DNA from 4 places in the Candidatus Sarcina troglodytae genome. Region 2 is predicted to be linked to each of the others. Evidence: a T-box and tRNA genes for the amino acid it is inferred to sense, from the RefSeq annotation. Region 2 holds a T-box; the other regions hold tRNA genes.
What was found. The T-box of region 2 lies ahead of alaS (alanine--tRNA ligase). A T-box ahead of a tRNA ligase gene usually reads a tRNA of that ligase, here a tRNA-Ala.
Positions count from the first base shown of each region.

Region 1: it has a tRNA-Ala gene. The T-box ahead of alaS (alanine--tRNA ligase) is inferred to sense a tRNA for this amino acid. The anticodon was not compared.
Region 3: it has a tRNA-Ala gene. The T-box ahead of alaS (alanine--tRNA ligase) is inferred to sense a tRNA for this amino acid. The anticodon was not compared.
Region 4: it has a tRNA-Ala gene. The T-box ahead of alaS (alanine--tRNA ligase) is inferred to sense a tRNA for this amino acid. The anticodon was not compared.

Region 1 covers NZ_CP051754.1:103,008-107,227, reverse strand. The annotation lists gene glgB (1,4-alpha-glucan branching protein GlgB) at 1-1,207, opposite strand, end outside; gene HH195_RS00535 (hypothetical protein) at 1,489-1,644, opposite strand; tRNA gene HH195_RS00530 (tRNA-Ala) at 1,806-1,881, opposite strand; tRNA gene HH195_RS00525 (tRNA-Ile) at 1,887-1,963, opposite strand; rRNA gene rrf (5S ribosomal RNA) at 1,968-2,085, opposite strand; rRNA gene HH195_RS00515 (23S ribosomal RNA) at 2,188-4,220, opposite strand, start outside.
Region 2 covers NZ_CP051754.1:1,595,770-1,599,989, reverse strand. The annotation lists gene HH195_RS07195 (PRC-barrel domain-containing protein) at 1-269, shown strand, start outside; gene HH195_RS07190 (AI-2E family transporter) at 269-1,279, shown strand; T-box leader at 1,333-1,510, shown strand; gene alaS (alanine--tRNA ligase) at 1,572-4,211, shown strand.
Region 3 covers NZ_CP051754.1:2,133,881-2,138,100, forward strand. The annotation lists rRNA gene HH195_RS09990 (23S ribosomal RNA) at 1-2,419, opposite strand, end outside; tRNA gene HH195_RS09995 (tRNA-Ile) at 2,524-2,600, opposite strand; tRNA gene HH195_RS10000 (tRNA-Ala) at 2,604-2,679, opposite strand; rRNA gene HH195_RS10005 (16S ribosomal RNA) at 2,773-4,220, opposite strand, start outside.
Region 4 covers NZ_CP051754.1:1,968,162-1,972,381, reverse strand. The annotation lists rRNA gene HH195_RS09060 (16S ribosomal RNA) at 6-1,515, shown strand; tRNA gene HH195_RS09055 (tRNA-Ala) at 1,609-1,684, shown strand; tRNA gene HH195_RS09050 (tRNA-Ile) at 1,688-1,764, shown strand; rRNA gene HH195_RS09045 (23S ribosomal RNA) at 1,869-4,220, shown strand, end outside.

The DNA of each region.
Region 1 (4,220 bases), 940 kb from region 2:
CAGTAATTCCTTCCCAAGACGTTGACTCCTCAGCAATGGTTATCACACCCGGAAAATTGCTTTTTACCGTTTTATTAAAGTTCTTTAAAAAATCTATAGCTTCTAAATTTCCATTTTTCCCATATATATTAGGTTCCCACTCTCCATAATTTCTTCCATAATCTAAATAAAGCATATTAGATACAGCATCTACCCTTAATCCATCTACATGAAATTCATCTATCCAATAGCATGCATTAGATATTAAAAAACTTTTTACCTCTGGCCTTCCTAAATCAAAATTATTGGTTCCCCAACCCTTATTTTCTGATTTCCAACTTGCTCCATATTCATAGGTTGCAGTACCATCAAAATAAGCTAATCCATGTTCATCTTTGCAAAAGTGACCAGGTACCCAATCAAAAATTACCCCTATATCCTCTTTATGAAGATTATTAATTAAATTTTTTAATCCTTTAGCATCACCATACCTACTAGTAGGTGAATAATATCCTGTAATTTGATATCCCCAAGATTTATCTAATGGGTGTTCATTTACTGGCATAATTTCAACGTGAGTATAACCCATATCCTTAATATATTCAGGTAATATTTTGCTCAATTCATCGTAAGTTAAAAATTCCTTGTCATTTCTTTTCCATGAACCTAAATGCAGCTCATAAATATTCATAGGAGTTTCAAAATGATTTATTTTCCCCCTCCTATTCAACCACTTTTTATCTCCCCATCTATATTTAGATTCTTTAACCAGTATAGATGCTGTATCTGGACGCAATTCAGATTTAAATGCATAGGGATCTGCTTTTAAAACAGTCCATGTTTCATCTTCATTAGTAACAGCAAATTTATACTTCATACCTTCTTTTAAATCAGGTACAAATATACTCCATAAACCACTTTCATTTTGTCTTATCATCTCATATTCTTCTTTTTTTTCCCAATTAGAAAAATCTCCAACAACTATAACTTTACTGGCAGTTGGAGCCCATGTGGTAAACCTAAATCCCTTTTTTCTATTTTCTGTAACATAATGTGCCCCCATAAACTTATAACAACTCATATGGGTTCCCTCTTTAAAAAGATACTCATCTAAATCTGTTACAAAATTTTTAAAATTAACCGATTCATTACTAATAATATGTTTGTAATCATTAACTAACTTTTCTTTTATACACTTTTTGTCTGTTTTTTTATTTTTTAATTTCATTTTATCCTCATTAAAACTAACACTAATTTCATTTTTACAATTGATTAAATCATCATCCAACTCTACAATATTATTATTTTCAAATTGTGTTTTTTTCATATAAACCCCCATTTCTTACAACCATAAATTAGTTATTAAAGTATTTAGTTTAAAAAAATTATAGCATTATTTTAATTTAAAGTAAATATTTGCAATATTAATCAAAATAAAATACTTTTATTAATAAAAAATAGATAAAGCCTTAAAGGCTTTATCTATAACAGTTTGCATAAAAAAATTATTTACATGACTTGAATACTATCTAACTCTATAATTTGTTGTTCAATCAAATGTATTAATCTATCAACTTCTTTTGTGTCTTTATTAGCTAATACAAATCTTCTTTTCTTTAGTTTTAACTCTACTAATTCGTCTCGTAGCTCTTCTAACCCCACCATAACAAATACACTTCCTATCATAATATCTCTTTATGCATTTTATACCATTAAATAATCTTTATAATATACTTTTATTATACGTTAATTTCAACATAATTTACACACATATTTTATAATTTATTGCATAAAAAAAGAACTACTTAAATTAAAGTAGTTCTTTTTGGTGGAGGTAAAGAGATTCGAACTCTTGACCCCCTGCGTGCAAGGCAGGTGCTCTCCCAACTGAGCTATACCCCCAAATATGGTGGACCTTCAGGGACTCGAACCCCGGACCTACCGGTTATGAGCCGGTTGCTCTAACCAACTGAGCTAAAGATCCATAAACCTGGCAACCACTTACTCTCCCACACAGTCTCCCATGCAGTACCATCAGCCTCTAAAAGCTTAACCTTCGTGTTCGGAATGGAAACGGGTGTTACCTTAAAGAGCATTATCACCAGATAATTTGTAATATCAATTACATTTTTATTGTATAACAAATTAATTACCTTGTCAACACTTTTTTGTTTTTTTAATTACACTAAGTATTAACATAAAGTTAATTAGGTCAAGCCCTCGACCTATTAGTATCAGTCAGCTAAATATGTTACCATACTTACACCTCTGACCTATCAACCTTGTGTTCTTCAAGGGGTCTTACTAGCTTATGCTATGGGAAATCTCATCTTGAGGTGGGCTTCACGCTTAGATGCTTTCAGCGTTTATCCCTTCCCGACTTAGCTACCCAGCTGTGCTCCTGGCGGAACAACTGGTACACCAGAGGTCAGTCCATCCCGGTCCTCTCGTACTAAGGACAGCTCCTCTCAAATTTCCTACGCCCGCGACGGATAGGGACCGAACTGTCTCACGACGTTCTGAACCCAGCTCGCGTGCCGCTTTAATGGGCGAACAGCCCAACCCTTGGGACCTACTTCAGCCCCAGGATGCGACGAGCCGACATCGAGGTGCCAAACCTCCCCGTCGATGTGGACTCTTGGGGGAGATCAGCCTGTTATCCCCGAGGTAGCTTTTATCCGTTGAGCGATGGCCCTCCCACGAGGTACCACCGGATCACTAAGCCCGACTTTCGTCCCTGCTCCACTTGTGGGTGTCGCAGTCAGGCTCCCTTCTGCCTTTGCACTCTTCGAACGATTTCCGACCGTTCTGAGGGAACCTTTGGGCGCCTCCGTTACTTTTTAGGAGGCGACCGCCCCAGTCAAACTGCCCACCTAACAATGTCCTGTGACCAGATTCATGGCCGCCAGTTAGAACTTCAGTACTATCAGGGTGGTATCCCAACGTCGACTCCACTAAGGCTGACGCCCTAGTCTCTCAGTCTCCCACCTATCCTGTACAGACAATACCGAAATTCAATGCTAAGCTACAGTAAAGCTCTACGGGGTCTTTCCGTCCAATCGCGGGTAACCAGCATCTTCACTGGTACTACAACTTCGCCGGATTTGCAGTTGAGACAGTGCTCAAGTCATTACGCCATTCGTGCGGGTCAGAACTTACCTGACAAGGAATTTCGCTACCTTAGGACCGTTATAGTTACGGCCGCCGTTTACTGGGGCTTAAGTTCACACCTTCGCTTACGCTAAGTGTTCCCCTTAACCTTCCAGCACCGGGCAGGCGTCAGCCCCTATACATCAGCTTACGCTTTAGCAGAGACCTGTGTTTTTGCTAAACAGTTGCTTGAGCCTATTCTCTGCGGCCTACTCTCGTAGGCATCCCTTATTGCTAACTTACGGGATCAATTTGCCGAGTTCCTTAACTGCAATTCTTCCGCCGGCCTTAGGATTCTCTCCTCACCTACCTGTGTCGGTTTGCGGTACGGGCACTACTTCTCTCTCTAGACGCTTTTCTTGGCAGCGTGGAATCATGTACTTCGGTTCCGTAGAACCTTCCCCATAACATCTCATCATTATTACAACGGATTTGCCTATTGTAACTGACTAAATGCTTAGACTAGCATCCAATAGCTAGCACACACTATCCTCCTGCGTCACGCCATCGATAATAACGATGGTAGTGGTACTGGAATATCAACCAGTTGTCCATCACCTACGCCTTTCGGCCTCGGCTTAGGTCCCGACTAACCCTCAGCGGACGAGCCTTCCTGAGGAAACCTTAGGTATTCGGCCTGTAGGATTCTCACCTACATCTCGCTACTAATGCCAACATTCTCACTCGTAATCAGTCCACCACTCCTTACGGTATGACTTCAGCCCGATTACGACGCTCCTCTACCGCTTGAATAAATTCAAGCCCGTAGCTTCGGTGGTAAGTTTTAGCCCCGAACATCTTCGGCGCAGGATCTCTCGACTAGTGAGCTATTACGCACTCTTTTAATGAGTGGCTGCTTCTAAGCCAACATCCTAGTTGTCTTAGAAATCCCACATCCTTTTCCACTTAACTTACACTTTGGGACCTTAGCTGACGATCTGGGCTGTTTCCCTTTTGACCACGGATCTTATCATTCGTAGTCTGACTGCCGAACTTATAGTATATGGCATTCGGAGTTTGATAAGGTTCGGTAAGCGCTATGCCCCCTAGCCCATTCAGTGCTCTACCTCCATTACTCATATTCGACGCTA
Region 2 (4,220 bases):
TGAAATTTAGTGACATAAAAGGTATGGATATAATTAATAAAAAAGGAGAAGTCATAGGAGTTGTAGATGAACTTTTAATAGATGACAGAGATTTTTCTATAAAAGGATTAATAGCGTCTACTGGAATTTTTCATAAGTTTGTTTATGGAAAAAGAATTTTTCTTTTAAATGATACTATACTTGGAGATAATAATGTTTTATATTATGGTGAGCAAGAAGTGATATTCAAATCAATGCCGCATAAATTCTGGAAACAGGTGAATGAATAATGAAATTTAGCGCTAATAAATACAGTAGATATTTTATTATAGTCATGTTAGTAAGTATAATTATATTTTTGTATTGTAGATTTTTATTTATAAGAGAAGTAGTGACAATAATATTAGTAGCATTTATTTTAGCTTATGCTTTAAAACCAATATGCAATTATTTTTGCAAGAAATCTAATTTGAATAGAAATATTATTTCAATAATCCTGTTGTCTAGCATATTTTTAGCAGTTTTTTTAATAGCGATAAGTATAATTCCACAAATATTAAATGATGATATTTTGAATAATGTGGAGGGATTTATAAATAACTTAAATAACAATCAGTTTTTAGTCGATTCAAATTTTATTTCAGGATTTGGAAATAAAATTTATGATAAAATAAATGCAAGTATATTGGTTTATTCATCTAAATTGTCAGAAATTATGAAAATTTTATCTAGAAATTTAATAGCAATAATAATAGTTCCTATAGTTGCCTATTATTTTTTAGCACATGGTAAGTATTTAATTGATAAAATAATGCTTATATTTCCTGTGAGTCGAAGAGAAATTATTAAAAATTTCACGAATGATATAGATAAGGTTTTAAGTAGATATGTTTTGAGTCAAATAGAACTTAGCGTGATTGTTATAATTATGACTTTTATACTCCTTACAGTTCTTGGAATAAGATTTGCTCTTATATTAGCTATAATAAATGGATTATTTAACATAATACCATATTTTGGACCAATATTAGGAATGATTCCTGCACTTGCCATAGCTTTAGTGAGTAATCCATTAAAATGTATATTAACTTTTATAGGTCTTGGAGCAATTCAACAGATAGAAGGAAATTTTATAGCTCCGCAAGTAACTGCAAGTAGTACTGATATACATCCCTTAATAATTATTATTTTATTAGTATTAGGAGAAAAATTGGGAGGGATAATTGGAATGATATTAATAATACCTCTATTTGTAATACTTAAAGTTGTATATGATGACTTAGATTACTATTTGTTTTAAAATAAATTATTGACATATTAAATTTTTTTTCATATAATTTGGCTATATTAATAATGCAAGCTATGACGAGAATGAGTAGGTAAGTAATTGCTATTAAGAGAGGAAGTGGAAGGTGTAAACTTCTTAGCAATACTACTGAAGCTATCTTAGAGCTATATTTTACTAAGTGATGTATTTTGATTTATACATAATTAGGGTGGTACCGCGGAATTCTAAGCTTTCGTCCCTTATTTTTTAGGGATGATAGCTTTTTTTATTTTTAAATAATATATTTTTTAGGAGGAAAATTTTTATGAAATTCATGGGAGCAAATGAATTAAGAGAAGAATTTCTTAGTTTTTTTGAAAGCAAAGGACATTTAAAGCTACAATCATTTCCACTAGTACCTAGAAATGATAATAGTTTATTACTTATAAATGCAGGTATGGCACCTTTAAAGCCTTACTTTACAGGGCTTGAACAGCCACCAAAAACAAGAATAACTACATGTCAAAAGTGTATAAGGACTGGAGATATAGAAAATGTAGGTAAGACATCAAGACATGGTACTTTTTTCGAAATGCTTGGTAATTTTTCTTTTGGAGACTATTTTAAAAATGAAGTAATCCCATGGGCTTGGGAATTTATAACAGAAGTTTTACAAATACCAAAAGATAAACTTTATGTAACTATATATTTTGAAGATAATGAAGCATTTGAAATATGGAAAGAAAAAACAGATATTGACACTTCAAGAATTTTTAGATTAGGAAAAGATGATAATTTTTGGGAGATAGGAGTAGGACCTTGTGGACCTTGTACAGAAATTCACTTCGATAGAGGGGAAGGAAAGGTTGAGACTGTAGAAGAATTTTTAAAAGCAGCAGATGAAGATAGAATAGTTGAATTTTGGAATTTAGTATTTACACAATTTGATAGGGATGAAGAAGGAAATTACAATAGATTAGAACATCCAAATATAGATACTGGTATGGGACTTGAGAGAATTGCAACAATAATGCAAGGTGTTGATAATATATTTGAAATTGATACAGTAAATAATATATTAAAAAAAGTATGCTCTTTAACTGATACAAAATATGGAGAAGATAAAATTAAAGATATATCAATAAGAATAATAACAGATCATGTAAAAAGTGTTGCAATGCTTATATGTGATGGGGTTCAACCTTCTAATGAAGGACGTGGATATGTTTTAAGAAGACTTTTAAGACGTGCTGCAAGACATGGTAGACTTTTAGGAGTTAAGAGATTATTTTTAAGTGATATTGTAGAGTCTGTTATAGAAAATTATGGGGAAGCTTATAAAGAACTTAAAGAAAAAGAAAGTTATATAAAGAAAATTGTAAAACTTGAAGAAGAAAGATTTAATGAAACAATAGATTCTGGTATGGATATACTTAAGGCATATATAGATGATGCTATAAAAAATAATGATAAAATTTTATCAGGAGAAAAAGTATTTAAATTATATGATACTTATGGATTTCCGTTAGAACTTACAGAAGAAATTGTAGAAGAAAAATCATTAAAAGTAGATATTGATGGGTTCAATAAAGAAATGAAAGAACAAAGAGAAAGAGCGAGAAATGCTAGGGGAGAACATAGCTATATGGGTAGTGATGAAAATCCTGCAAATAAGATAAGCTCTGAAGTAATAACTGTTTTTGATGGTTATGAAAAAAATGAATTAGAGTCTAAAATTATAGTTTTAGGAAATGAAATAGAATTTAAAGATTGTTTAAATGTAGGAGATACAGGATTTATTGTGGTTTCTAAAACACCATTTTATGCAGAAATGGGAGGTCAAGTTGGAGATACTGGAATAATAGAATCACAAACAGGTAAAGCTAGAGTTATAGATTGTAAGAAAAATGTGGGTGGAAAATTTATTCACTATGTTGAAATAATAGAAGGAACAGTTAAAAATAATCAAGATGTAACACTAGTAGTGGATAAGGAAAGAAGAAATAGTATATCTAAAAACCATACGGCTACTCATATGCTTCATAAAGCTTTAAAAGAGGTTTTGGGAAATCATGTAAATCAATCTGGTTCTTATGTAGATGAACAAAGATTAAGATTTGATTTTACACATTTTTCAGCATTAACTGAAGAAGAACTTAAAAAAGTTCAAAATATAGTAAATGAAAATATTATGAATGTTGAAAAAGTTGATACTAAAGAAATGACAATAGATGAAGCTAAAAATAGTGGTGCTACTTGTCTTTTTGATGAAAAATACGGAGAAGTGGTAAGAGTTGTTTCAGTTGGAGATTTCTCTAAAGAACTTTGTGGAGGAACTCATGTTAAAAACTCAGGAGAAATAGGCTTAATATCTATAATTTCTGAATCAGGAGTGGCATCTGGCATTAGAAGAATTGAAGCTGTAACAGGAAAGAATGCCATGGAAGTTATGGAAAATAAAAATTCTATATTAAAAGAAATAGAAAAAATGTTTAAATGTTCAGAAAAAGATGTTATTAAGAAAATATTAGCTCAAGGGCAACAAATAAAAGAAAAAGAAAAAGAAATTTCAGACCTTAAAGCAAAATTAGTACAAGGTGCAGAAGATGACATAGTAAACAGTGCCATAGATGTAAAAGGAATAAAACTTGCAACAGCATCTCTTAAAGATTTAGATGCTAATTCGTTAAGAGATTTAGGAGATAAAGTTAGAAATAAATTAGGTCTTGGAGTTGTAGTTTTAGCCAGCCAAATAAATGGAAAAGTTAATTTGATAGTTATGGCAACTAAGAATTCTTTAGATAAAGGAGTTCATAGTGGTAAGATAATAAAAGAGGTTGCACAAGTTGTAAATGGCGGTGGTGGTGGAAGACCAGATATCGCACAAGCTGGTGGAAAAACTCCAGAAAAAATAGACAAAGCATTACAAAAAGCTAAAGAAGTATTAGAAAAGCTTGTAAAATAGTATACTTTT
Region 3 (4,220 bases), 540 kb from region 2:
CCTCCCACGAGGTACCACCGGATCACTAAGCCCGACTTTCGTCCCTGCTCCACTTGTGGGTGTCGCAGTCAGGCTCCCTTCTGCCTTTGCACTCTTCGAACGATTTCCGACCGTTCTGAGGGAACCTTTGGGCGCCTCCGTTACTTTTTAGGAGGCGACCGCCCCAGTCAAACTGCCCACCTAACAATGTCCTGTGACCAGATTCATGGCCGCCAGTTAGAACTTCAATACTATCAGGGTGGTATCCCAACGTCGACTCCACTAAGGCTGACGCCCTAGTCTCTCAGTCTCCCACCTATCCTGTACAGACAATACCGAAATTCAATGCTAAGCTACAGTAAAGCTCTACGGGGTCTTTCCGTCCAATCGCGGGTAACCAGCATCTTCACTGGTACTACAACTTCGCCGGATTTGCAGTTGAGACAGTGCTCAAGTCATTACGCCATTCGTGCGGGTCAGAACTTACCTGACAAGGAATTTCGCTACCTTAGGACCGTTATAGTTACGGCCGCCGTTTACTGGGGCTTAAGTTCACACCTTCGCTTACGCTAAGTGTTCCCCTTAACCTTCCAGCACCGGGCAGGCGTCAGCCCCTATACATCAGCTTACGCTTTAGCAGAGACCTGTGTTTTTGCTAAACAGTTGCTTGAGCCTATTCTCTGCGGCCTACTCTCATAGGCATCCCTTATTGCTAACTTACGGGATCAATTTGCCGAGTTCCTTAACTGCAATTCTTCCGCCGGCCTTAGGATTCTCTCCTCACCTACCTGTGTCGGTTTGCGGTACGGGCACTACTTCTCTCTCTAGACGCTTTTCTTGGCAGCGTGGAATCATGTACTTCGGTTCCGTAGAACCTTCCCCATAACATCTCATCATTATTACAACGGATTTGCCTATTGTAACTGACTAAATGCTTAGACTAGCATCCAATAGCTAGCACACACTATCCTCCTACGTCACGCCATCGATAATAACGATGGTAGTGGTACTGGAATATCAACCAGTTGTCCATCACCTACGCCTTTCGGCCTCGGCTTAGGTCCCGACTAACCCTCAGCGGACGAGCCTTCCTGAGGAAACCTTAGGTATTCGGCCTGTAGGATTCTCACCTACATCTCGCTACTAATGCCAACATTCTCACTCGTAATCAGTCCACCACTCCTTACGGTATGACTTCAGCCCGATTACGACGCTCCTCTACCGCTTGAATAAATTCAAGCCCGTAGCTTCGGTGGTAAGTTTTAGCCCCGAACATCTTCGGCGCAGGATCTCTCGACTAGTGAGCTATTACGCACTCTTTTAATGAGTGGCTGCTTCTAAGCCAACATCCTAGTTGTCTTAGAAATCCCACATCCTTTTCCACTTAACTTACACTTTGGGACCTTAGCTGACGATCTGGGCTGTTTCCCTTTTGACCACGGATCTTATCATTCGTAGTCTGACTGCCGAACTTATAGTATATGGCATTCGGAGTTTGATAAGGTTCGGTAAGCGCTATGCCCCCTAGCCCATTCAGTGCTCTACCTCCATTACTCATATTCGACGCTAGCCCTAAAGCTATTTCGAGGAGAACCAGCTATCTCCGAGTTCGATTGGAATTTCTCCGCTATCCACAGCTCATCCCATGCTTTTTCAACAGCAACGTGGTTCGGTCCTCCACGAGGTTTTACCCTCGCTTCAACCTGGCCATGGATAGGTCACCCGGTTTCGGGTCTACGACATGCAACTAGTTGCCCTATTAAGACTTGGTTTCCCTTCGGCTCCGTACCTTAAGTACTTAACCTTGCTACATATCGTAACTCGTTGGCTCGTTCTACAAAAAGCACATCATCGCACACATAAGGTGCTTTGATCGGTTGTAGACATATGGTTTCAGGTTCTATTTCACTCCCCTCCCGGGGTTCTTTTCACCTTTCCCTCACGGTACTGCTTCACTATCGGTCATCAGGTAGTATTTAGCCTTGGGAGGTGGTCCTCCCTGCTTCCCACAAGGTTTCACGTGTCTCGTGGTACTCTGGATTAGAACTTGATTACTCTAACTTTCATTTACAGGACTATTACCTTCTACGGTAGAGCTTTCCAACTCTCTTCAATTAGTTATAGTTTCTCGTTATGCTCTATCCACAACCCCGGAAACAAGTTTCCGGTTTGGGCTCTTTCCCTTTCGCTCGCCGCTACTTAGAAAATCGATTTTTCTTTCTCTTCCTCTAGGTACTTAGATGTTTCAGTTCCCTAGGTTTACCCTCGTTAACCTATTTATTCAGTTAACGATACATGGGGTTTCCCATGTGAGTTTCCTCATTCGGAAATCTTTGGATCTCAGACTATGTGCGTCTACCCAAAGCTTATCGTAGCTTATCACGTCCTTCATCGGCTCCTGATGCCAAGGCATTCACCATACGCCCTTTGTAGCTTGACCTTTGTTTCTATCTTTTAGATAGTTGCAATCAATTTTACAAAGAATAGTAAATTTAATTGGCTTTACTCTATTTATTAATACTTATGTGTAATTTTCAAAGAACATGGTGGGTCTAAATGGACTCGAACCATCGACCTCACGCTTATCAGGCGTGCGCTCTAACCAGCTGAGCTATAGACCCATATGGTGGAGGTAAAGGGATTCGAACCCTTGACCCCCTGCGTGCAAGGCAGGTGCTCTCCCAACTGAGCTATACCCCCATATGTTTTAAGAGTTAATCTCTCAAAATTAAACAGATATTTAAGAAGCATTCTTTATTATCATCTTAGTTTTCCTAAGATGTTCTTCCTTAGAAAGGAGGTGATCCAGCCGCAGGTTCTCCTACGGCTACCTTGTTACGACTTCACCCCAATCGCTGACCCTACCTTCGGCCGCTGCCTCCTTACGGTTAGCTTACGGACTTCGGGTATTGCCAACTCTCATGGTGTGACGGGCGGTGTGTACAAGACCCGGGAACGTATTCACCGCGACATTCTGATTCGCGATTACTAGCAACTCCAGCTTCATGTAGGCGAGTTTCAGCCTACAATCCGAACTGAGACAAGTTTTTGAGTTTTGCTCCACTTCACAGTATTGCTTCTCTTTGTACTTGCCATTGTAGCACGTGTGTAGCCCTAGACATAAGGGGCATGATGATTTGACGTCATCCCCACCTTCCTCCCGGTTAACCCGGGCAGTCTCGCTAGAGTGGTCAACTTAATGGTACCAACTAACAATAAGGGTTGCGCTCGTTGCGGGACTTAACCCAACATCTCACGACACGAGCTGACGACAACCATGCACCACCTGTGTTCCTGTTCCCGAAGGAACTTCCCACATTACTGGTAATTCAGGACATGTCAAGTCTAGGTAAGGTTCTTCGCGTTGCTTCGAATTAAACCACATGCTCCGCTGCTTGTGCGGGTCCCCGTCAATTCCTTTGAGTTTTAATCTTGCGACCGTACTCCCCAGGCGGAATACTTAATGCGTTAGCGGCGGCACAGAGGCTTGGGGCCCCTACACCTAGTATTCATCGTTTACGGCGTGGACTACCAGGGTATCTAATCCTGTTTGCTCCCCACGCTTTCGAGCCTCAGCGTCAGTTACAGTCCAGAGAATCGCCTTCGCCACTGGTGTTCTTCCTAATCTCTACGCATTTCACCGCTACACTAGAAATTCCATTCTCCTCTCCTGCACTCTAGATATCCAGTTTGGAATGCAGCTCCCAAGTTAAGCTCGGGTATTTCACATCCCACTTAAATATCCGCCTACGCTCCCTTTACGCCCAGTAAATCCGGATAACGCTTGCCACCTACGTATTACCGCGGCTGCTGGCACGTAGTTAGCCGTGGCTTCCTCCTTAGGTACCGTCATTATCGTCCCTAAAGACAGAGCTTTACAATCCGAAGACCTTCATCACTCACGCGGCGTTGCTGCATCAGGGTTTCCCCCATTGTGCAATATTCCCCACTGCTGCCTCCCGTAGGAGTCTGGACCGTGTCTCAGTTCCAATGTGGCCGATCACCCTCTCAGGTCGGCTACGCATCGTCGCCTTGGTGAGCCGTTACCTCACCAACTAGCTAATGCGCCGCGGGCCCATCTCATAGCGGATTGCTCCTTTGATTGTTAAAAGATGCCTTTCAACAATGTCATGCGGTATTAATCTTCCTTTCGGAAGGCTATTCCCCTCTATGAGGCAGGTTGCCCACGTGTTACTCACCCGTCCGCCGCTAGAAAAGCTCCGAAGAACTTTTCTCGCTCG
Region 4 (4,220 bases), 370 kb from region 2:
TATTTTAATTTGAGAGTTTGATCCTGGCTCAGGATGAACGCTGGCGGCGTGCTTAACACATGCAAGTCGAGCGAGAAAAGTTCTTCGGAGCTTTTCTAGCGGCGGACGGGTGAGTAACACGTGGGCAACCTGCCTCATAGAGGGGAATAGCCTTCCGAAAGGAAGATTAATACCGCATAATATTGTTGAAAGGCATCTTTTAACAATCAAAGGAGCAATCCGCTATGAGATGGGCCCGCGGCGCATTAGCTAGTTGGTGAGGTAACAGCTCACCAAGGCGACGATGCGTAGCCGACCTGAGAGGGTGATCGGCCACATTGGAACTGAGACACGGTCCAGACTCCTACGGGAGGCAGCAGTGGGGAATATTGCACAATGGGGGAAACCCTGATGCAGCAACGCCGCGTGAGTGATGAAGGTCTTCGGATTGTAAAGCTCTGTCTTTAGGGACGATAATGACGGTACCTAAGGAGGAAGCCACGGCTAACTACGTGCCAGCAGCCGCGGTAATACGTAGGTGGCAAGCGTTATCCGGATTTACTGGGCGTAAAGGGAGCGTAGGCGGATATTTAAGTGGGATGTGAAATACCCGAGCTTAACTTGGGAGCTGCATTCCAAACTGGATATCTAGAGTGCAGGAGAGGAGAATGGAATTCCTAGTGTAGCGGTGAAATGCGTAGAGATTAGGAAGAACACCAGTGGCGAAGGCGATTCTCTGGACTGTAACTGACGCTGAGGCTCGAAAGCGTGGGGAGCAAACAGGATTAGATACCCTGGTAGTCCACGCCGTAAACGATGAATACTAGGTGTAGGGGCCCCAAGCCTCTGTGCCGCCGCTAACGCATTAAGTATTCCGCCTGGGGAGTACGGTCGCAAGATTAAAACTCAAAGGAATTGACGGGGACCCGCACAAGCAGCGGAGCATGTGGTTTAATTCGAAGCAACGCGAAGAACCTTACCTAGACTTGACATGTCCTGAATTACCAGTAATGTGGGAAGTTCCTTCGGGAACAGGAACACAGGTGGTGCATGGTTGTCGTCAGCTCGTGTCGTGAGATGTTGGGTTAAGTCCCGCAACGAGCGCAACCCTTATTGTTAGTTGGTACCATTAAGTTGATCACTCTAGCGAGACTGCCCGGGTTAACCGGGAGGAAGGTGGGGATGACGTCAAATCATCATGCCCCTTATGTCTAGGGCTACACACGTGCTACAATGGCAAGTACAAAGAGAAGCAATACTGTGAAGTGGAGCAAAACTCAAAAACTTGTCTCAGTTCGGATTGTAGGCTGAAACTCGCCTACATGAAGCTGGAGTTGCTAGTAATCGCGAATCAGAATGTCGCGGTGAATACGTTCCCGGGTCTTGTACACACCGCCCGTCACACCATGAGAGTTGGCAATACCCGAAGTCCGTAAGCTAACCGTAAGGAGGCAGCGGCCGAAGGTAGGGTCAGCGATTGGGGTGAAGTCGTAACAAGGTAGCCGTAGGAGAACCTGCGGCTGGATCACCTCCTTTCTAAGGAAGAACATCTTAGGAAAACTAAGATGATAATAAAGAATGCTTCTTAAATATCTGTTTAATTTTGAGAGATTAACTCTCAAAACATATGGGGGTATAGCTCAGTTGGGAGAGCACCTGCCTTGCACGCAGGGGGTCAAGGGTTCGAATCCCTTTACCTCCACCATATGGGTCTATAGCTCAGCTGGTTAGAGCGCACGCCTGATAAGCGTGAGGTCGATGGTTCGAGTCCATTTAGACCCACCATGTTCTTTGAAAATTACACATAAGTATTAATAAATAGAGTAAAGCCAATTAAATTTACTATTCTTTGTAAAATTGATTGCAACTATCTAAAAGATAGAAACAAAGGTCAAGCTACAAAGGGCGTATGGTGAATGCCTTGGCATCAGGAGCCGATGAAGGACGTGATAAGCTGCGATAAGCTTTGGGTAGACGCACATAGTCTGAGATCCAAAGATTTCCGAATGAGGAAACTCACATGGAAAACCCCATGTATCGTTAACTGAATAAATAGGTTAACGAGGGTAAACCTAGGGAACTGAAACATCTAAGTACCTAGAGGAAGAGAAAGAAAAATCGATTTTCTAAGTAGCGGCGAGCGAAAGGGAAAGAGCCCAAACCGGAAACTTGTTTCCGGGGTTGTGGATAGAACATAACGAGAAACTATAACTAATTGAAGAGAGCTGGAAAGCTCTACCGTAGAAGGTAATAGTCCTGTAAGTGAAAGTTAGAGTAATCAAGTTCTAATCCAGAGTACCACGAGACACGTGAAACCTTGTGGGAAGCAGGGAGGACCACCTCCCAAGGCTAAATACTACCTGATGACCGATAGTGAAGCAGTACCGTGAGGGAAAGGTGAAAAGAACCCCGGGAGGGGAGTGAAATAGAACCTGAAACCATATGTCTACAACCGATCAAAGCACCTTATGTGTGCGATGATGTGCTTTTTGTAGAACGAGCCAACGAGTTACGATATGTAGCAAGGTTAAGTACTTAAGGTACGGAGCCGAAGGGAAACCAAGTCTTAATAGGGCAACTAGTTGCATGTCGTAGACCCGAAACCGGGTGACCTATCCATGGCCAGGTTGAAGCGAGGGTAAAACCTCGTGGAGGACCGAACCACGTTGCTGTTGAAAAAGCATGGGATGAGCTGTGGATAGCGGAGAAATTCCAATCGAACTCGGAGATAGCTGGTTCTCCTCGAAATAGCTTTAGGGCTAGCGTCGAATATGAGTAATGGAGGTAGAGCACTGAATGGGCTAGGGGGCATAGCGCTTACCGAACCTTATCAAACTCCGAATGCCATATACTATAAGTTCGGCAGTCAGACTACGAATGATAAGATCCGTGGTCAAAAGGGAAACAGCCCAGATCGTCAGCTAAGGTCCCAAAGTGTAAGTTAAGTGGAAAAGGATGTGGGATTTCTAAGACAACTAGGATGTTGGCTTAGAAGCAGCCACTCATTAAAAGAGTGCGTAATAGCTCACTAGTCGAGAGATCCTGCGCCGAAGATGTTCGGGGCTAAAACTTACCACCGAAGCTACGGGCTTGAATTTATTCAAGCGGTAGAGGAGCGTCGTAATCGGGCTGAAGTCATACCGTAAGGAGTGGTGGACTGATTACGAGTGAGAATGTTGGCATTAGTAGCGAGATGTAGGTGAGAATCCTACAGGCCGAATACCTAAGGTTTCCTCAGGAAGGCTCGTCCGCTGAGGGTTAGTCGGGACCTAAGCCGAGGCCGAAAGGCGTAGGTGATGGACAACTGGTTGATATTCCAGTACCACTACCATCGTTATTATCGATGGCGTGACGCAGGAGGATAGTGTGTGCTAGCTATTGGATGCTAGTCTAAGCATTTAGTCAGTTACAATAGGCAAATCCGTTGTAATAATGATGAGATGTTATGGGGAAGGTTCTACGAAACCGAAGTACATGATTCCACGCTGCCAAGAAAAGCGTCTAGAGAGAGAAGTAGTGCCCGTACCGCAAACCGACACAGGTAGGTGAGGAGAGAATCCTAAGGCCGGCGGAAGAATTGCAGTTAAGGAACTCGGCAAATTGATCCCGTAAGTTAGCAATAAGGGATGCCTATGAGAGTAGGTCGCAGAGAATAGGCTCAAGCAACTGTTTAGCAAAAACACAGGTCTCTGCTAAAGCGTAAGCTGATGTATAGGGGCTGACGCCTGCCCGGTGCTGGAAGGTTAAGGGGAACACTTAGCGTAAGCGAAGGTGTGAACTTAAGCCCCAGTAAACGGCGGCCGTAACTATAACGGTCCTAAGGTAGCGAAATTCCTTGTCAGGTAAGTTCTGACCCGCACGAATGGCGTAATGACTTGAGCACTGTCTCAACTGCAAATCCGGCGAAGTTGTAGTACCAGTGAAGATGCTGGTTACCCGCGATTGGACGGAAAGACCCCGTAGAGCTTTACTGTAGCTTAGCATTGAATTTCGGTATTGTCTGTACAGGATAGGTGGGAGACTGAGAAACTAGGGCGTCAGCCTTAGTGGAGTCGACGTTGGGATACCACCCTGATAGTACTGAAGTTCTAACTGGCGGCCATGAATCTGGTCACAGGACATTGTTAGGTGGGCAGTTTGACTGGGGCGGTCGCCTCCTAAAAAGTAACGGAGGCGCCCAAAGGTTCCCTCAGAACGGTCGGAAATCGTTCGAAGAGTGCAAAGGCAGAAGGGAGCCTGAC